4 regions of the Paenibacillus sp. GD4 genome follow, and region 1 is predicted to be linked to each of the others. Evidence: riboswitches for the same ligand, from Rfam matches in the RefSeq annotation. Region 1 holds a riboswitch; each other region holds the start of a gene.
What was found. Region 1 has a riboswitch for cyclic di-GMP ahead of RAC89_RS04885 (hypothetical protein). Riboswitches for the same ligand answer to the same signal wherever they lie in the genome.

Region 1 (4,404 bases):
CGGATGCTGACGGCACAGCGAAAGGAGCTCATTCCGGAGCCGAAGCCCTTCACCAAGGCGTCGGCCTTAAATATCGGCAATCCTCCCAGCTGGAGAAAGGCGCTTCGCTATGCCATAGACGGCTGCGACGGCGTTACGCTGTCTGTTTCCGATGAAGCTATTCTGCAGGCTAAACGGCTCATCGACCGCAGCGGACTTGGCTGTGAGCCGGCTTCCGCGGCAACACTGGCCGGTTTAAGGCAGCTGGTTCGGCAAGGGACGATTCACCGGGAAGAGACGGCGGTATGCATTCTTACAGGACATCTGCTGAAGGATACCGAATCCATTCGGGAGCTGCACCTCGGGGCGACGGATCTCGCCGCAAGCACCCCTTTGAGCGTCGAAGAGCTGACTCTGAGGATACAGCCCGGATTCGACACCGATTGCTAAGCTTGGTTGCTTTCCCGTCTTCATTTCTATACAATAGGGAAAAACGCACATGGGAGCTGTTACTAGGATGAACGTTAAAATTTCCCGCAACGCGGCGAAGGTCCTTCTGGCCGAGATTGAGAAGGAAGAAGACAAAAATTTGAAGCTTCGCGTCTATGTTACCCACAGCCACGGCGACCACGCGCATTATGGTCTTGCTATGGATACGCCTACGGAGAAGGACGTTGTCGTTTCTACCGATAAAGGCATCGATGTGATTCTGCAAAAGAACGAAGCGCTGCTGGACGGCGTTCGGATTGATTACTTCTATACTCCGCAGGAGGGCTTCGCCGTAACGAATCCGAGCAAAGGCAATCACGGCGACCATTAATTCGGCTTGTCCCTGCGTATAGAAAGGAAAGGTCCGTATGGCCAACGACATTCGGGTTTGCGACAAATGCAAGCACATGAGAATGAAAACCGCTGTTCCCAAGCTTCAGAAGCTTGCGCCGGATGCGGAGATTAAGATAGGCTGCAAATCCTACTGCGGTCCCTGCTCGCGGTTTGCTTTTATTTACGTAAACGGTCGCTACGTTACCGGAGCTACGGAAGACGAAGCGATTGAGAAGGCGAAGAAATACATCAAATGAAAAAGAGCCTGTGCAGGGCTCTTTTTTTGTTGTATAATGATCTCCAATTTACCAACCGTTGGTCAATAAAAGGAGAACGCACAAATTGCTTCCTAAAATAGACTCTGCACAAAAAACGGGTTTTGCCCGTTTCCTGCTCTTTCTGCACGCCTATCATCCGATTGTTCATACCTTGCTCGTCGGTACCATTCTGGCCCGCGCCGCCTCGTCCATGAGCATGCCCTTCCTGGCCATCTATTTGTCCCGAGATGGAATGAATCCGCTGCTCATCGGGGCGATCATCGGCGCGGGCTCTCTGGCGGGGACGGCGGCGGGGTTTATCGGAGGAGCTCTCTCTGACCGTCTCGGACGGAAGCTGATCATGATGATCGCCCTGATCGGCTGGGTCGTCATCTTCATGGGCTTCGCTGTAGCGAAATCGCCTGCAGCCTTTCTGCTGCTCAATATGCTCAACGGCGTTTGCCGTGCCTTCTACGAGCCGGTTTCCCAGGCGTTGATGGTGGATGTGACGACGAAGGAGAAGCGATTGAAGGTATTCTCGCTCCGATACCTTGCCATCAATGTCGGTGTTGCCGTAGGGCCGCTTCTCGGAGCGTATTTCGGTACGATGGAGGCGTGGCTGCCTTTCCTTATTACCGCCGGCATTTATTTGGCATATGCTATAGGTCTTTACTTGCTGCTGCAGCGATTCGGTATTCAAAAAATCGAAGGAGAACACAAAAGCCAAGTAACGGTTGCTTCAGCATGGCGCGTCATCACCGGAGACCGGGTATTCCGATTGTATATTATGGGCGGAATCATCGGAGCGATCAGCTATTCCCAGATGACAGTGACCTTATCACAATATGTGGAGCGAAGCGTAGCCGACGGAGCGACACTGTTCGCTTTGCTGATGAGTATTAACGCCATTACCGTAGTCGTGCTGCAGGTACCGGTATCAAGGTTCGGGGAGCGCTTCGGCCCGCTTGCAGCGATCGTGGCTGGAAATCTCATGTTTGCCCTAGGCAATATCGGGTACGCCTTTGCGGATTCGTGGCTGCTGTTCATGGTATCGATGTTCTTTTTTACGCTGGGGGAAATATGTAACTTTCCTGCATCGAATGCCCTAATCGACCGGCTGGCGCCGGAGGGAATGCGAGGGACTTACTTCGGGGCGCAGTCGTTCACAAGTCTGGGACACTTTATCGGGCCGATCATTGGGGGAGCTGTACTATCTCACTGGGGCGGATCTCCGTTATTCCTAGGATTGGCGATAGTAACAGTAGGCGGTTCTTACTTTTATTCCAGAGGGAATCAATTGTTTAATTCAGGACTAAAGACCTACGTGAATTCCAGAAATTGAGCACTATGGTTGATATATTCCGTGAGACCTATCTTTTATGCTAAGAAAGGATAACAAAAGACAAAATTCGATCGTTCTCGATATGGGCAAAGCAGACGAAAGTCTGTGACGCAAAGCTACAGGGGCTACTACGGAGAAGATGCGTTAAGCCAGCCAGCCGCCGAAGGAAAGATGATTCGCGTATAGATGCGGGCCTCCAGTCCTTGGGACGGAGGTTCTTTGTATGTGTGACAACCTATTCTAAAAGCAAAGAGGGACATAATGATGAAGCAGGAGTTTTGTACGAAGGTGGGCAGTGACGTCGTAGGCTTGTATTTGACGGGCGACGGACCGAGAATGGTGATCAACCGGGAGGAATACGAGCTGACGCGGCCCTGCTGGGACTTGGAGATGGTGATGGGACAGCGTCATCATGTCATTACCTTTTATTGGCGCGGTGAGGTTAAGCTTTCCGTGCGTTTTGATGCCAGTAATGATGTGCTGCTCAAACTGTTTGATTACTTAAGCTACCGGACGGAAAAGGTTCGGTACGCGTAGAAGTAAAAGTTTGTTCAAATGGATAAGCCTCCTGCATACATATTAGGTGATAAACTAGGGCTGTGAAGATTTCAGCCGGCCTAATAGGAGGAATTCCTGTGCAACCGACCGATTACGCGGCATCGGCTTCATTCGAGCATCGCTTTTGGCTGCAGATTGCGGGCGATCATGCCCGGTTCATTAAGGACGCGTTATCTCCGGATGAAGTACAGGAGATTCAGCGTGCCCGGTTTTACATTGCGAAGCTGGATGAGCTGCTGGAAAAATCCAGGACGGAGCTGGATGAAGCGCAGCTGCAGGAGCTTAGCCGGGAGAGCTATACTCGCGCTCAGGATCTAAGGAACTTCAAGCTCCATCTGCTGCGCAGACACCTTACGGGTAAGATTGGCCTTAAGCTGCCGCCGAGCTTTCTGAACCATATGGTCAATGAAGTGGAGGAGTATTTGCGTGTCCTCCGGTTCCTCGTTTCGGGTCAACCGGCTCCCATGTATAATGAAATCCACCACCATCTGGTATGGCTTCAGGATGCATTCGGGCATGCCGCTTCGATTGCCGGCGACCTTGATATGGCGGAGAAGCCGTTGATTGAAACCGCCCAGAGCTTCGAATCGCATTTCCGCGATTTTTACATGAAAGCGGTTGAGCTGGCAGGCTACATGCGCGCGAACATTTCGCAGTTTCCGGCACTGGCTCGCTTCAACAAGGAGATTGAGCTGGAGATGGTGCTCTTCAAGGGCTTCCTCCGGGAGCTGGAAGAGATGAGGCTGACCGGCGAGGTGCTGGGTGTATTGACACCGCTGATGGCGGATCATATGGCGCGCGAGGAATGCTATTATTTGACGAAGCTTTCGCTTACGGCCGGCACCAAAGCGCCGGAGTGCGACCCGGGCAAGCCGAGAACGGAAGGATAACAGATAAGGAAGACCGGATTTGAGCAGCGCAAATGCGAGCTCAAGGCGCCGGTCTTTTTTCCGTTGCCGATTCAACCCTTTTCCGAGCTGCGGTAGGTGCGGGGAGAGACACCGGTCTGCTTCTTGAATACTTTGCCGAAATGGGAGAAATTATCGAAGCCGACCTGCTCCGAGATATCGGTAATGCTGAGCTCGGATTGCTGAAGCAGACGCTGCGCCTCCTTGATTCGCTTGAGGTTCAAATAGTCCGTGAAGCTGAAGCCGGTAATTTCTTTAAATTTGCGGCTGATATGACTGATACTGACATAAAATTTCTCGGAAAGCAGAGGCAGGCTGATCGGTTCGGCGTAATTCGCATTAATATATTGAACGATTTCCGATATTTTTTCATGCATCGGCGAGACATGCTCCATTGGCGCCGTCTTGTTTTTTTGATGATAACGTGCGGCATGCAGCAAAAGCTCGGTAGAGGCAAGCTGAACTGCGAGCTCGTAGCCGGGAGCGGCAGCGTGGATTTCTTCGAGCACGGCCAGCAGCATCCCTTCCAGCTTTAAGC
Region 2 (4,404 bases), 3.3 Mb from region 1:
AGAACGGGTCCCCCAGCTTCGCCAAGAAGGACTCCGGAATGCCGCCGCCCTGGTCGGTGATCTGAATATCAATTTCGCCTTCCGAAATAGGACGAATGAACACCGTGATAGTTCCCCCGCGGGGCATGGCTTCAATGGCATTTTTCAAAATATTAATAAAGACCTGCTTCAACTGGTTCTCATCACAGTAAATGAGAGGGACCGTACCCTCCGAGTACATGATGATTTCGGTATTATGTAAAATAGCCTGTGAATTCATAAGGGCAACGATATGCTCCAAGGTTTCCACAAGGTTTTTCTTTTCAAAATGTGCCGTTTGCGGCTTGGCGATTTTCATAAACTCGGTCACAATTTCATTGATCCGGTCCAGCTCGGAGAGCATGATCTCGTAATATTCCGGATGCCCCGAGGACTGGGAACGAAGCAGCTGGACGAAACCCTTCAGAGAAGTGAGCGGATTGCGAATTTCGTGCGCAATGCCCGCGGCCATTTGTCCGAGTGCCGACAGCTTATCTGAACGGCGAATAAGCTCTTCTGTTTTTTTACGCTCGGTAATATCCCTAAGCACGGTCTGAATGACCGGAATGCCAAGCACCACATCGATCATCGTACTTGAAGATTCGACTTCTCTTTCTTGACCGTCGAGCGAGACAAGCCGATATTCCATGTAACCCGGAGTGCTTTTTAGGCTTAAGGCGGTTTCGAGCCGTTGCATGGCCTTGTGCGTATCCTCATCTTGCAAAAATTGAAATAAATGCGTACCGATCAAATCGGAGCGCTGATTGGCTTGGAGCAGCCGGAGGCACGCTTCGTTCACATAAACGATGATGCCGCCGCTGTGCACGAGAATCGGTTCGGGAGACAGATCGAGAAGCTTCCGGTATCTTCGATCGCTTTCCCGTATGGCATTCTCGGCCCGCCTTCTCTCTGATATATCCAGCACGGTACCTATGGCCGCAGGTTTGCCGTTATATAAAGTTCCTTTCCCGCTCATTTCGAAGAAGATGGCGGAGCCGTCCCTTTTGACGCCTTCCGCTTGCAGATTCAGGTCCTTGGTGCGCTTGGCGCTTATATTATTCAATTGCTCTCTAAGAAGCGGCCGGTACTTTTCTGCAAATAAGCTCAAGGGATGGATTCGGTTCATTTCGGCTACCGAATAACCGAACATCTCGGCCAGTCGGGGATTGATGTAAACGAAGCGCTCATCCTGATACATATAAACGCCTACCAATGCCTCCTCCACAAGGCTGCGATATTTTTCCTCCGCTTCCTGCAAAGCCAGCTCGGCTTTCTTGCGATCCGTTATATCCCGGCATATGAAAATAACGGACTTGATTTCTCCCGTTGCTTCCAGAATAGGCGAGCCCTTCGCATCATAAACAAGCCAATCTTCGCCATGCTTCATGCGAATTTCGGTGGAATGCGGCTTATTGTCGCGGAGGATGTTTTCATAGCATTCCATCACTTGCCCATATTCATCGGGATCAACGATTTCTTTTACATGAATCGACTGGTCGGAAGAAACCCCCATGGCTCGGCTTAAGGCTGGGGAGATGTACGTGAAATTGCCTCGCAAATCGAGCACCAGTATGCTATCCGTCATATGCTCCGTCATGAGACAAAGGTCATCCCTTGTTAATTCGAGATCTCGGGGTATGCGGGCTCTCTCGCTTAAGTCTTTGGTAATACAGATGAAGCCTGAGATTTTTCCTTGCGGGTCTCGCAGCACGGATAAATTGACCGAGACGGGAAAAAGGGTTCCTCGCTTGTCCTGCATCACCGTTTCGTACTCGTTGAACTGTCCGTTGGTTAATAGGGATTGATGAACAAGCTCCGTATCGGCCCAATGCCGCTCGGGCACCATGGGCATTCTTCGCCCAATGATCTCATGCTCCTCCCAGCCGTAGAGTCGGGTAAATGCAGGGTTCACCTTAATGACAACGGCATGGACGTCGGTGATCATGGTAGCGTCTCCAAGTTGATTCAAGAAATCATAAATTTTGTGTATGAGACCGTTCATGTTATTAGGATCACCTCAGCTGGTAAGCAAAGCCTGGAAACGCCAAAAAGCTTGCCTGGGCATGAAAAGGCAAGCATATTCACGAAAGGAATATGATTACTTTGGCAACCCAACCGCCGTAGAGGTCGCTCTTTAGGCTTGAGGCTTTGCGTCCTTACCTTTCGATAAGTTTGCCTTTTTCCTGTAGTAATGATTTCACAACTAATTATAGCAATATGTTGTAATATTGCAATCATTTGTTTCTTGGTTTTGTGTCATTTATGGAATAATATGGATTTCCTTTGCTATGGTCTCATATTTTTAAAAAGATGAACATGATTTGAACAAAATTCGGTCATATGAATCGCTTACAATGGAAAGGAAAACATGATCCAATGGGAGGGACCGGGACTTTGAATTCGATCGCGCATTCCGGCGGAACACGCCAATTTTCTGTTTCCGAAATTATGCAGGTACCGGGCTTGGACATTTACGAGCAAATGGTTTGTATCGTACTAAGCACCTTTATACAGGAAGCCACCGCTTCCATACCCGATATGAAAGAAATTGCGAGCCTTGGCAGGATGAGCTCGAGGGAGACGACGCAGGCACTCCAAAATCTTGTAGAACGGGGGATTTTGCCGCATAAGGTATTCCGTGAAATTGTCGGCGATTTTCGTGATAGTCGGCTTAGCTGGGCAGCGAAAGGCTTGCTTGTCTTTATGGAGAAGCATCCCAAGATTGATTTGGACGAGCTGCTGGAGCTATCGGGCGATGATAAGATGACTATCCTTCAAGGCTTACGGGATTTGAAGGATTTCGGATATTTGGAGGAGGAGTGCAAGCGGCTACTGGCGAGCGCAAGTTGATTATTTAGGTTGTTTCGTAGGATTCAGTTGGTTTCTTGCCGGTAGTGCAGGGAGCTGCTGAATCCTTTTTTTGTTCCAAGACCCTGTTGACTTCCTCTTCATTTAGAGTTAAATTTAAACTAAGTATAAATAAATGAAAGGGGAGTCCGTATGACGCGCAAAGGTCTTCTTACTACACAGCGTAAAATGATTCTGGACATCATTTCAGATTCCCACGACCATCCGACCGCCGCCGATATCATTGAGCGCTTAAAAACCCGCGGTTTCCAAGTTGCCTACGCGACTGTATATAATTCCTTACGGTTCCTCACGGAAGAAGGATATGTTCGTGAGCTGAAGCTGGACGGCGATGCCAGCAGGTATGATGCCAGAATGGAGGATCATCAGCATATTCAGTGCACCTCCTGCGGAAGAGTGGATGAGGTGCTGACGGAGGCGCCGCGGGAATGGCTTGCCGCCATCGCTGCGGAGACCGGATATAGGATGACGGGAGAGCACTTTTTATTCAAGGGGGTGTGTGCAGCATGCAGCCATACGAAGAACTAGAAGAGCAGCTCCCCGTTGAGGGTGCGTTTTGCGATACTACCAAGCGTATTGTGATCATCAGTCCGTATCCTGCCACTCTCCGCTCCTTGGTCCTGGCACTCACGGTACGCTGCTATGACGTGCTTCTGTTTCACAGTGAGCATGATCCGGTCCTATCCAAGCTGCAGGGAGATTTGCTGATCGTGGATCGAACGAAAGGGAGCGTAGAGATTAGCCCGGCTCTGGCAGGGAATAGTCAAGCACAGCTTATCCTTGTTGACGGTGCGGGAGGAAAAGAGCTCAAGGGAGATGCCTTGCCTTGGCCATGTCCGGTAGATGTAGCGCTGGCGAAGATCGAAGAGCTTTCGACACAAAGTGAAAGCTTCCGGTTCTCCAAAGACACGGAGGAGCTGCGTTTCAAAGATATTGCCGTTGACCTGAAACGGATGATTGTGACCCGCGGCAGCGAACGGGTGGAGCTGACAAAAACGGAGTTTGATCTGCTGAAAGTGCTTTTGCAGGCTTCCGGCGGCGTTCTTTCCCGGCAAGAGCTGCTGGAACGCGTATGGGGAGAAGGTTATTTCGGGGGAAGCAATTCCGTCGACGTGCATATTAAGAGCTTGCGGCAGAAGCTGGCGGATGATCCTAGATCGCCGAAATATATCGTAACGGTTCGCGGCGTAGGATATCGAATTACAGATGAATCTTCATGAAACCTTCATACGCTCTTCATCATACCTTCATGCAGAAACTTGGCATGGATGGTATGATTTTTTTATATAGAGATGTGGCTTAAAGGAGGAATTCATATGTTGAAAACAGTCATTATCGGAACCGGCCCCGGTGGATTGACAGCGGCGATTTACTTGGCGAGAGCGGGATTAAGCCCGCTTGTAATTGAAGGACCTGAGCCAGGGGGACAATTAACGACGACAACAGAGGTAGAAAATTTCCCGGGCTTCCCTGACGGCATTATGGGGCCGGAGCTGATGGCGAATATGCGCAAACAGG
Region 3 (4,404 bases), 1.4 Mb from region 1:
AAAATAACATCTTCGCTAAACATGGTTCATCTCCTATAATCATACTCCTGCCATTGTACCACTACTTTCTTCTTTGCCCAAATCCTAGGCTGAAACCGTTGATCTGTGGTTACACTGAAAAGAGAGGAAAGGAATGAGACTGCACTTATGAAGCTTACTAAACGATATTTATCCAGGGACTTGGTGACGAAGCCCTCTTACGATAAGGAAATGCTTCGAGAAGTATGGGGGGATTATTGGGGGGCATCGAATGAGATCGGCCGCATAGGCAAAATTCTGATGCATCGTCCGGGCCGGGAAGTGCTGCATCTGCACCGCCATGTGGCAGAAATCGAAGCCGGCCCTGTATTCAACGAAGAGGTAAAGGGCAACACACCTAGTGACTACCGACAAGAAGAGCTCCCTGCTCTGGAACGGCTGCAAACACAATATGACGGCTTGACTCAAGCGTTGAAGAAGGAGGGGATCGAAGTCCTGTCACTGGACGAAGCCTCCGATGGACTCCCGGAGCGAATGTTCACGAGGGACCTTGCTATGGTAATACCCGGAGGTGTTATCCTGTCCCGTCCAGCCCTTCATTTGCGCTATGGGGAGACACCGCTGGCTGCCCGGACATTCGCAGGGCTGGGAATTCCAATCCTAGGCATGGTTCAGGGAACGGGCCTTGCAGAGGGCGGCAGCTTTATGATGCTGGATCCGGCCACTGCGCTGATCGGCCGGTCCGAACGGGTTAACCCTGCGGGGATTGAGCAAATCCGGTTCATTTTATCCTTGCAGCAAATTCGCCTCCTAGTCATCGATTTGCCCTCAACGATCATCCATCTGGACGAAGCCTTTATGCCGATCGATCATCACAAGGCTCTCGTGAACACGGCGCTGCTGCCGTTTTGGTTCCTCGATGAGCTGCACCAGCGCGACATCGAGCTGCTGCATGTAGATCCCAAGGATCCTCCCCTAACGATCAATGCCCTGACCCTCGAACCTGGAAGGGTCTTATTCTCCAGCAGCGGAGCTCGTACGATGGACCTGCTTGCTAAACATGGGATTGATGTCATTCCCGTAGAGGTCGATGAAATCTATAAGCTGGGGGGCGGAATTCACTGCGTCACCTTACCCTTAACCCGGAGTTTATGTTAAAAGCAATCGGCTCCCATAAGGAAAAAAGTCCCTCCTGGGGGGACTGTATTCCTTGTTTGAAAGGTCGCCATGACCCTCTTCAGGCCTATGATGGTATCGGTTACAATTGATTCTCCCTCCTCATATCGATTAGTACGGGCTTTGGTACAATGGATAGTAAGTGAAATTTGACGATGTGTGTAGGAAGCCAAGACAAGGAACAAAGGCAAACCCGTACGAAAGTCGGGGACGCAAAGCCACGGGTCTACCCCATCCCCAGGGATGGCAGGACAGCCGGGTTGCTCGGAGGTGCTTGGCTTTTTTGCGTTCATTTCTAGAGAGAGGAGATCCCTATGCGACTTGGCGAGCTTCTAATCATGAACGGGCTGATTACGAAGGAAACGTTGGAGCAGACCCTTCTGCAGCAGGCGACCACGCCCCGAAAGCTGGGTGAGCTGCTAACCTTAAACGGCTCTATCACAGAACGGCAGCTGGTAGAAGCGCTCGAATTCCAGCTCGGCGTCCCCGTAGTCAATATGGAGGAGGCTCAGTTCGACGAGCAAACCCTGCAGCTGATCCCAGGGACGTTAGCCCGTAAGCACGGGGTCATGCCGCTGGAGGTCAAAGGGAGAAAACTAAGGGTGGTCATGCTGGACCCCCTGAATCAGGAGGCCCTTAAGGACATCCAAATGACAACCGGCTTGCTGGTACAGCCCTGTCTTGCGACAAGAACGGAAATCGAGCAAGCCGTTCTTCGGCACTACGGTATGCAGGATGCGACGGATCTCTGGGAGCAATTGCTGGAGGAGGCCGTTCGGCAAACGGCTTGCGGTATTTACCTGGAGCCTCAGAATGAGGGTGCTTGGGTCCGATTCAAAATCGACCGTTCGATGCGAACCCATACAACGCTGCCCTCTAAACTGCAGCTTGGGCTGACGGAACGGATGAAGAACGCCTTTGCGCTCGACCCTTCGGAGCGTAAGCTCCCTCAGGAAGGATCGCTGCGGGTCCATGTAGCGGACAGGACGGTCGATCTGCGTCTCTCCACTCTGCCGACCACCGCGGGGGAGAGCCTTTTCGTCAGTGTAACCGATGCTTCGGAAGCAATCCGCAAGCTCTCCGAACTATCGCTCAGCGAGCCGAACCTTCATAAATTGGAAAAATCGATTCGACGGCCCTCCGGACTGATATTAGTTTCAGGGCCTTGGGGCAGCGGCAAAACGACAACGCTGTACACGCTGATGGAGGAGCTGAACAAAGAAACGCTCCGATGCGCATCGGTCGAGGAACGTGTACTGCGCAGGCTGGACGGCGTTCAGCAGGTGGAAGTGAAGGATGAAGTCGGCCTCACAGCCCCTCTGGCTCTCCGCTCCGTGCTGAGGCAGGAGCCGAACGCCATCCTCATCGATGATCTTTCTTCACCGGGCATGCTGCAGATGGCGCTCCGCGCCGCAGCTGGGGGAAAGCTGATTATAGGGAGTGTCCTCGGCAGCAGTGCCGCAGAGACCCTTCAGCACTTGCTGGATAGAGGAACGGATCCCTACTTAGCGGCTTCCTCCCTGCATTGTGTCGTTTCCCAGCGTATGGTACGCAGAGTATGCAAGCAATGCGCCCAATCGGTTCCGGTCACGGATGAGGAGGCCGCCCAATTCGAAAGCCATGGGCTGCTTCATCCGGAGGACGGCAAGGCAAGCAAGGGGCTGATCGGAAACTTCCGCTCCTTCGTATCCGCCCAGATCAGCGGCAAGCCTACGGTCATCCGGGGCAGCGGCTGCAGCTTATGCCAGCAGACCGGCTATAGGGGGTATGTTCCTCTTCAAGAGGTGGTGACGTCAGAGGAAGGACTACGAAGCTGGATGTTATCGAGGCGCCAACCGGAGGAACTGAAGCAGCAGCTGGAGCAGAGTGGTTCGAAGTCCCTGCTTTATGACGGTCTCATGAAGGCACGCAGCGGCATTACGACAGTGGATGAAGTGCTGCGTGAAATCAGCAGCGGTTGAGGCACAGAATTTGCAGTGAAAACACAAAGGAGGCCACGGAATATGTCCTATCGGGTGCTGGTGGTAGACGATACGAACTTTATGCGAAGAATGGTTGCCGATTGCTTAAGACAGTCCGGATATGAGGTCGTAGGTGAGGCAAGCAACGGCCGTGAGGCCGTTAAGCTCTATGAAGAGCTCATTCCGGATTTTGTCATGATGGACTTGACCATGCCGGAGATGAACGGCGTCGATGCGATTAAGGAAATCCTAAAGCTCGATTCCACAGCGGTTATTTTGATCTGCTCGGCAAGCAACCAGCAGGATCTGATCTTCGACGCACTGGATGCCGGGGCTAAAGGCTATGTGATGAAGCCGTTCAACCCGGAGCGGCTGAAGGAGATCATTCGCAAGTACGCGATGCCGCATCTTAAGCCGCTGGCGTCCGAGGAGGAGTCGGACAGCCATGCTGCTATCGCTGCGACGGTGGAGACAACGCCGGAAGTGCAAGCGCAGGCTATGACTGAGGCCCTGGCTGTGGAAGCCTCGGAAGCTGCCGAACCCGTAGCGACCCCTCAGGCAGAGACCTCCGCGTCGGAGCTGGCGGAGGCGCCTAGCTGTGCGGAGGAGAGTAGGCACACCCCGACGCTGGAAGCGGTAAGCCATGCAGCTGACGGTTTGAAAGTCATTAACTTATTCAAAGGGAGTGGCGTCGTGAAGAGCTTTACCAGCAGTTACCTGTGCAATTGGCAGGAGGAGGCGCAGGGAGAAACTTCGAATTACATTGCCATTTGCACCGAAAGCGAGAACAAGATCGTCATCGAAATGTCCGGCGAAGGAAAGGAAAAACAAATCGTTCACTTCTCGCTCGACGGCTTCCGGCAGCTCAGCAGCTGGCTTGATATCCACACAGGGATCAGCAAGGTGGCTGCAGCCAAGGAAATGGCGCAATAGCACTCCCACCAAACGACCTGAATTCAATTCAAGGTCGTTTTTTTATTCATCCAGGAATATATTTACAAAACAAAACACTTCATGTTATCATTTACGTAGTTACGTAACTACGTATTTCAATAATTTGATGAGGTGATGTATCTTGGCTACCGCCAGAGATTACGGAGCAGAGCTGGATTTACTAAAATTCCAGTTGGATGATCTTCGTCAGCTTGTCACCAAGCTTGTAGGATCCTCCCCTTCCAAAAGGATTCAGGAAGGTTTTGAGCAGAGGGATTCGGCTCTCGGAAGCATCCGGGCAGAGGAGGACGGGGCGGGGACTATTTATTATTCTGGCCATATCCGCGATGAAGAG
Region 4 (4,404 bases), 2.2 Mb from region 1:
ACCGCTCGATCCGATAAGTGATGCGCGCGCCCGGAAACATTTGCTCTAGAATGCCAAGGATCACCTGGTCAAACAAGTAATAAGCGCCGAGCGCGAGCAGACCGAAGCCTACCCAGCGCTGATGATGAATGAGCCAGTCAACGATCGGCACGTCCTGTACGTCTCCCTTGCCATGCTTCGAAATATGCTGGAGGCCGTCAAAGAAGCTGTAGAACCATAGGATCGGAATAAGAAACAAGAAAATCGACAAGCGAAGCACATCCATGATGTAAATGCTGAACAAGAAAGCCGCCATCAGCTGCAAGCCGCGCTTTTGAAAGCCCAGGTACATATGGCCCGCGCCCGGGAACATGCAGAGCAGGGTCGCCAGCAGCTTGTTCCTCTTCCCTGCCTCGCGGTTATCCTGAAAATCCTCGAATACCGAGCGATCTGCAAGCTCCTCTCCCCGTTCCTTACGATTGAGCTGCTGAATGACATCGAACATGGAATAAATCCAGAAAACAGGCAAAATGCCGAGGAAGGCGAGAAACTCATCCTGCTTCGTCCACGCGGTGATGAAAATGATCATCATTCCGAATCCGATAAACGAGATCAAAAGAGATAGTCCGCGCTGCATCAATCCAAGCTGAAGATGGCCCAGCCCCGGGATAAAGGAAAGCGCAATCGTAAAGCCGCGATCCTGATCGCGCCTCTGATGCTCCCCAGCCCCGTGAGCCGCCTGGGCACCCCGGCTTACCGTCCGCGCCATATCGATCAGATTGATTAAGGCGATCAGGACGGAGAACAGCGGCAGGATAAGCAGCTCATCGGCGCCTCGCCCGTTTCGCAGCAGGAGCGCAAGGAACAGCAAGCCTAAAGGCCCGAAGAAGCCGCAGCCGTAGAGCAGCCCCTTCCCCAGCTTCCCCAAATACAGGAAGCCAAGCCCGGGAATAAAAGAAAGCAGAAAAGCAACCATCGGATGTTTGGGTGGGACTGTCGGGTTCATCGCTTACCCCCTCTTTCTGTTTTTGATTGAATGGAATCCAGGACGAGCACCGTCTTATCCAGCAGCCGGCTGGAGAAGGACTGCTGGGCGGCATACTCGTTATCGTACAACGAAGCCCTGGCAACCGCATGCTGTCCGGTGCTGCCCAGCAGAGCTTGAAAAATGCCCGTGCTCACAAGCAGCAGCGTGATGGCAGCAGCAACCGCGTAGTGAAAGACCGGATGACTCCACAGCCTTGAACGATGCGGCTCGGACGGTACAAGGACCGGCGGCAGCTGCTTCAGCACCCGCTCGGTCAGTTCGGCCGGATCCGCCAGCTGAGGCATCTCATTCGACACTGCACCAAGGCAATCCATATACAGCATCAAGCATTCGTCACACTGGGCAAGATGCAAGTCACAGTGCTCCCGCTGCTCTTCGGTCATTCGGCCGCCTGCATAGTCGAGCCATTGTTCTCTTGTTGGGTGCGTCATTCTAGTGGTCCTCCTCCTTCCATGTTCTGCGCATGTACTGCTTGGCCCGGTACAGCTTGGATTCTACGGTTTTGAGCGCCAGCTTCTGCTCCAATGCAATTTGCTGATAGCTTTTTTCCTCAATATAAAAGGCGACCACTACATCCCGGTAAGCCTCGGGCAGCTGCCGGATCGAGCTTCGAACCTGCTCACGCTGCTCCCTGCTTAATACGTGCTTCTCGACCGCGCTGGTCGGCACAGTCGCCGGCGCGTCCAGCAGCATTTCAACGTCGTCCGTCAGCTCCTCGCGTTTGCGCTGCCTTGAACGCTTAAAGTCGATCGCTTTGTTTACCGCTATACGAGTAATCCAAGTCTTGAACCCTTGCTGCTGATACTGAGGGAGGGCAGAGTGCATTTTGAGCAGCACCTCCTGCGTCACATCCTCGGCATCCTTCGGCGATTGAAGCACGCCATATACAACTTGATACAGGTAAGGTCCGTATTGCAGGGCCAGATGCCTGAACGCTTCCCGATCCCCGGACGCTGCCTGCGCGATCCTTTGCTCCTCTGTGATGACTCTCCCCCTCCTCTCCAGGTATATAGACGTCATGTACGAAGGGAATCACTGCAGCTTAGCAAAAAAAATGTGCCTTAAGCATCATCATCTTACACAGAAAACGTAATCCTTGCTGCTATGTCACCAAAATAAATGCTAGATTTCGACAAAAATCGTGGTATACTCAAGGTATAACTCGAATTATGTCGAATGACTGACTTCTAACTGAATGAAAAAGGCAAACCCGCCGAAAGGAGGGGACGCAAAGCTACGGGCCTAAAGCGAGTGACGCCAAGGCAGCCGGGCTGCCATTGGGGAGAGCTTTGTACGAGGAACTGCCCCTGCGTTAAGGGCAGTTTTTCTTTTTATCAAGCTTAGGAGGGGAAATGATGCAAGCCATGGAACAGGAGCAGTATGTCGAATTCAGCCTTGGGAGCGAGCCCTATGCTCTCCCGATTCAAGACATTCATGAAATCATCAAAATGCAGAGCATTACCAGACTCCCGCAAGCGCAGAGCTACATGAAAGGCGTCATTAACATACGGGGGTACATCATCCCCATCGTGAGTCTTTGCCTGCTTTTCGGCCTTCCCGAAGAGGCTGTTACCAAAGCCACCCGCATTATTATCGTTCGTCTCGGAGAGGAAACGGTCGGCATGATCGTCGATCGCGTCAACAAGGTGACCCGGTTTACGGATATTCAGCCTCCGCCGGAGCAGCTAGGCTCCGTAAGCTCGAACTGCTTGTCCGGCATTGGTTTTTCACCTACCGGCCTCATCGGCATCCTCAGCTTGAACGGCATGTTTCAAGAATATCACTAAACCGTGCATTTGCGCTTCCAACAGGAAATAGCCCCATCTTCCCTTCGAGGGATGACGGGGCTGCTTTTTTTGTTTCCTCACCGCTTCCTTCCTTGCTCCGGCGGCTTGACGGCATGCCTGCGGTCCTTCTGCCTGCCCGAATTGCCGACGGGGCTCGGTCTCCAGCGGTCGTCCTCATCTACGAACTCCTCGTAATCCTCTATGTACGTGTCCACAACGGCTTCCTTCTGTTGTTCCGGGTTCACACAGCACTGCTCCTTCAGCTTCATCTTCAGCTTCCTTACGACAACACATATACCTTGACATTCTTCTTCACGCCGAAATGCCTTGCTTGCTTTACGTCCTCCATGTAGACGTCGATTCTGGCGCCGCGGATCGCCGAGCCGGTATCCTCCGCCTGACGGACGCCTACACCGTCAATATAAACCAGTGAACCGAGCGGAATGATGTTCGGATCTACTGCTACCGTACGCCCTTCCGTCGCCCTGCTGCCGCTGTAGGTGATGCCGTAGGCGGGGCTGGAAGGCGTTTTGCCCGTCGATTCCACCCCAGCCGTATAAGCTGTCAGAGTGGAGCTAAGCACCTTCTTGATCACCTTAGCCTCACCGGCCGGCAGCTCCAGCTCCCCTCCGATAGCCGGGATTTCCAGCTCCTGCCCTATACGCAGAGCATTGGCATTCTGAATCCCGTTCGCTGCAGCCAGCAATTGTACGTTGATGCCGAAATCGCGGGCGATCTTGTACAATGTATCTCCCCGGTTCACCTGGTATTTGACGGCTTCCGGAACGACAGGCTTCCGCTCCTCCTCAGGTGCCGGAGGCTCTTCTTCCAGCATGGCCAGACCATATGGCAAATACCCCGATTCCAAAATTTCGTTGCGCATAACATCTTCCATTTCAATATATGCATCCGCTCTAGAATTCACACTTAATAATACCACAATAGCCACCATGATCGTCCACTTTCGCATTGTCGTTCTCATCTTCTAACTCCTCCTCGAAAAAAAGTAGGTTCCTATGACTAGTAACTAGAGTTGCCCGAATTACTAGATTCTAAACCTGCTTTAACCCGAGGAGGGTGTATCTCCCTTGCGAAATCCAAAGAAGCCGCATCGAAAGAAAGCGAGGCTTTCCTCAATGCGGCTTCACTATTTCATAGACGGCCTGGCCCTTTAGTCCATTTCGTAGATCGAGCCGGAACGGCTGGCGAACAGCTCAGCGTACACTTTGTCCGCATACGCATCCGTCATGCCGGAGATGTAATCCGCCACCAGCCGCGGCCAAGACCACTTCTCCTTATGCTGCTCGTAGCTCTCGCTCCAATCCGGCGGCAGAATCAGCCGGCCGGTCTCATAATGCTTGAAGCTGTCCCACAGCTGCTGGAGCATAATCTCGCTGCGCTTCTGCAGCCGCTGGACGCGAAAATCCTTAATCAGCGTCACCCAGGCAAGCTTCTTAAGAATCTCCATCGTCCGAAGCAGCTCCAGATCCTGCTGACCGTCGCGCACGAAGGTGACCCGTTTCCAGCCGCGCTTCGGATCGTCGATAATGCCGACTCTGCCGGCGAACAAGCTTACCCACCGGGCTTTCA

Region 2: it holds a riboswitch for cyclic di-GMP, as region 1 does, so the genes downstream of both, RAC89_RS20620 (PAS domain-containing sensor histidine kinase) here and RAC89_RS04885 (hypothetical protein) in region 1, are expected to answer to the same signal.
Region 3: it holds a riboswitch for cyclic di-GMP, as region 1 does, so the genes downstream of both, RAC89_RS11390 (GspE/PulE family protein) here and RAC89_RS04885 (hypothetical protein) in region 1, are expected to answer to the same signal.
Region 4: it holds a riboswitch for cyclic di-GMP, as region 1 does, so the genes downstream of both, RAC89_RS15360 (chemotaxis protein CheW) here and RAC89_RS04885 (hypothetical protein) in region 1, are expected to answer to the same signal.

The regions. Positions count from the first base shown of each region.
Region 1 covers NZ_JAVCYK010000001.1:1,034,131-1,038,534, reverse strand. The annotation lists gene thrC (threonine synthase) at 1-429, shown strand, start outside; gene RAC89_RS04900 (iron-sulfur cluster assembly accessory protein) at 497-799, shown strand; gene RAC89_RS04895 (YuzB family protein) at 837-1,058, shown strand; gene RAC89_RS04890 (MDR family MFS transporter) at 1,144-2,400, shown strand; cyclic di-GMP riboswitch class I at 2,476-2,565, shown strand; gene RAC89_RS04885 (hypothetical protein) at 2,662-2,937, shown strand; gene RAC89_RS04880 (DUF2935 domain-containing protein) at 3,036-3,848, shown strand; gene RAC89_RS04875 (helix-turn-helix domain-containing protein) at 3,920-4,404, opposite strand, start outside.
Region 2 covers NZ_JAVCYK010000001.1:4,350,607-4,355,010, forward strand. The annotation lists gene RAC89_RS20620 (PAS domain-containing sensor histidine kinase) at 1-2,020, opposite strand, end outside; cyclic di-GMP riboswitch class I at 2,121-2,205, opposite strand; gene RAC89_RS20625 (hypothetical protein) at 2,413-2,868, shown strand; gene RAC89_RS20630 (Fur family transcriptional regulator) at 3,019-3,414, shown strand; gene RAC89_RS20635 (winged helix-turn-helix domain-containing protein) at 3,393-4,106, shown strand; gene trxB (thioredoxin-disulfide reductase) at 4,203-4,404, shown strand, end outside.
Region 3 covers NZ_JAVCYK010000001.1:2,417,843-2,422,246, forward strand. The annotation lists gene greA (transcription elongation factor GreA) at 1-23, opposite strand, end outside; gene RAC89_RS11385 (dimethylarginine dimethylaminohydrolase family protein) at 148-1,137, shown strand; cyclic di-GMP riboswitch class I at 1,332-1,423, shown strand; gene RAC89_RS11390 (GspE/PulE family protein) at 1,470-3,116, shown strand; gene RAC89_RS31650 (response regulator) at 3,159-4,049, shown strand; gene RAC89_RS11400 (ATP-binding protein) at 4,192-4,404, shown strand, end outside.
Region 4 covers NZ_JAVCYK010000001.1:3,202,528-3,206,931, reverse strand. The annotation lists gene RAC89_RS15375 (hypothetical protein) at 1-985, opposite strand, end outside; gene RAC89_RS15370 (anti-sigma factor family protein) at 982-1,458, opposite strand; gene RAC89_RS15365 (RNA polymerase sigma factor) at 1,460-2,047, opposite strand; cyclic di-GMP riboswitch class I at 2,221-2,306, shown strand; gene RAC89_RS15360 (chemotaxis protein CheW) at 2,380-2,814, shown strand; gene RAC89_RS15355 (hypothetical protein) at 2,892-3,083, opposite strand; gene RAC89_RS15350 (3D domain-containing protein) at 3,095-3,796, opposite strand; gene RAC89_RS15345 (deoxyguanosinetriphosphate triphosphohydrolase family protein) at 3,986-4,404, opposite strand, start outside.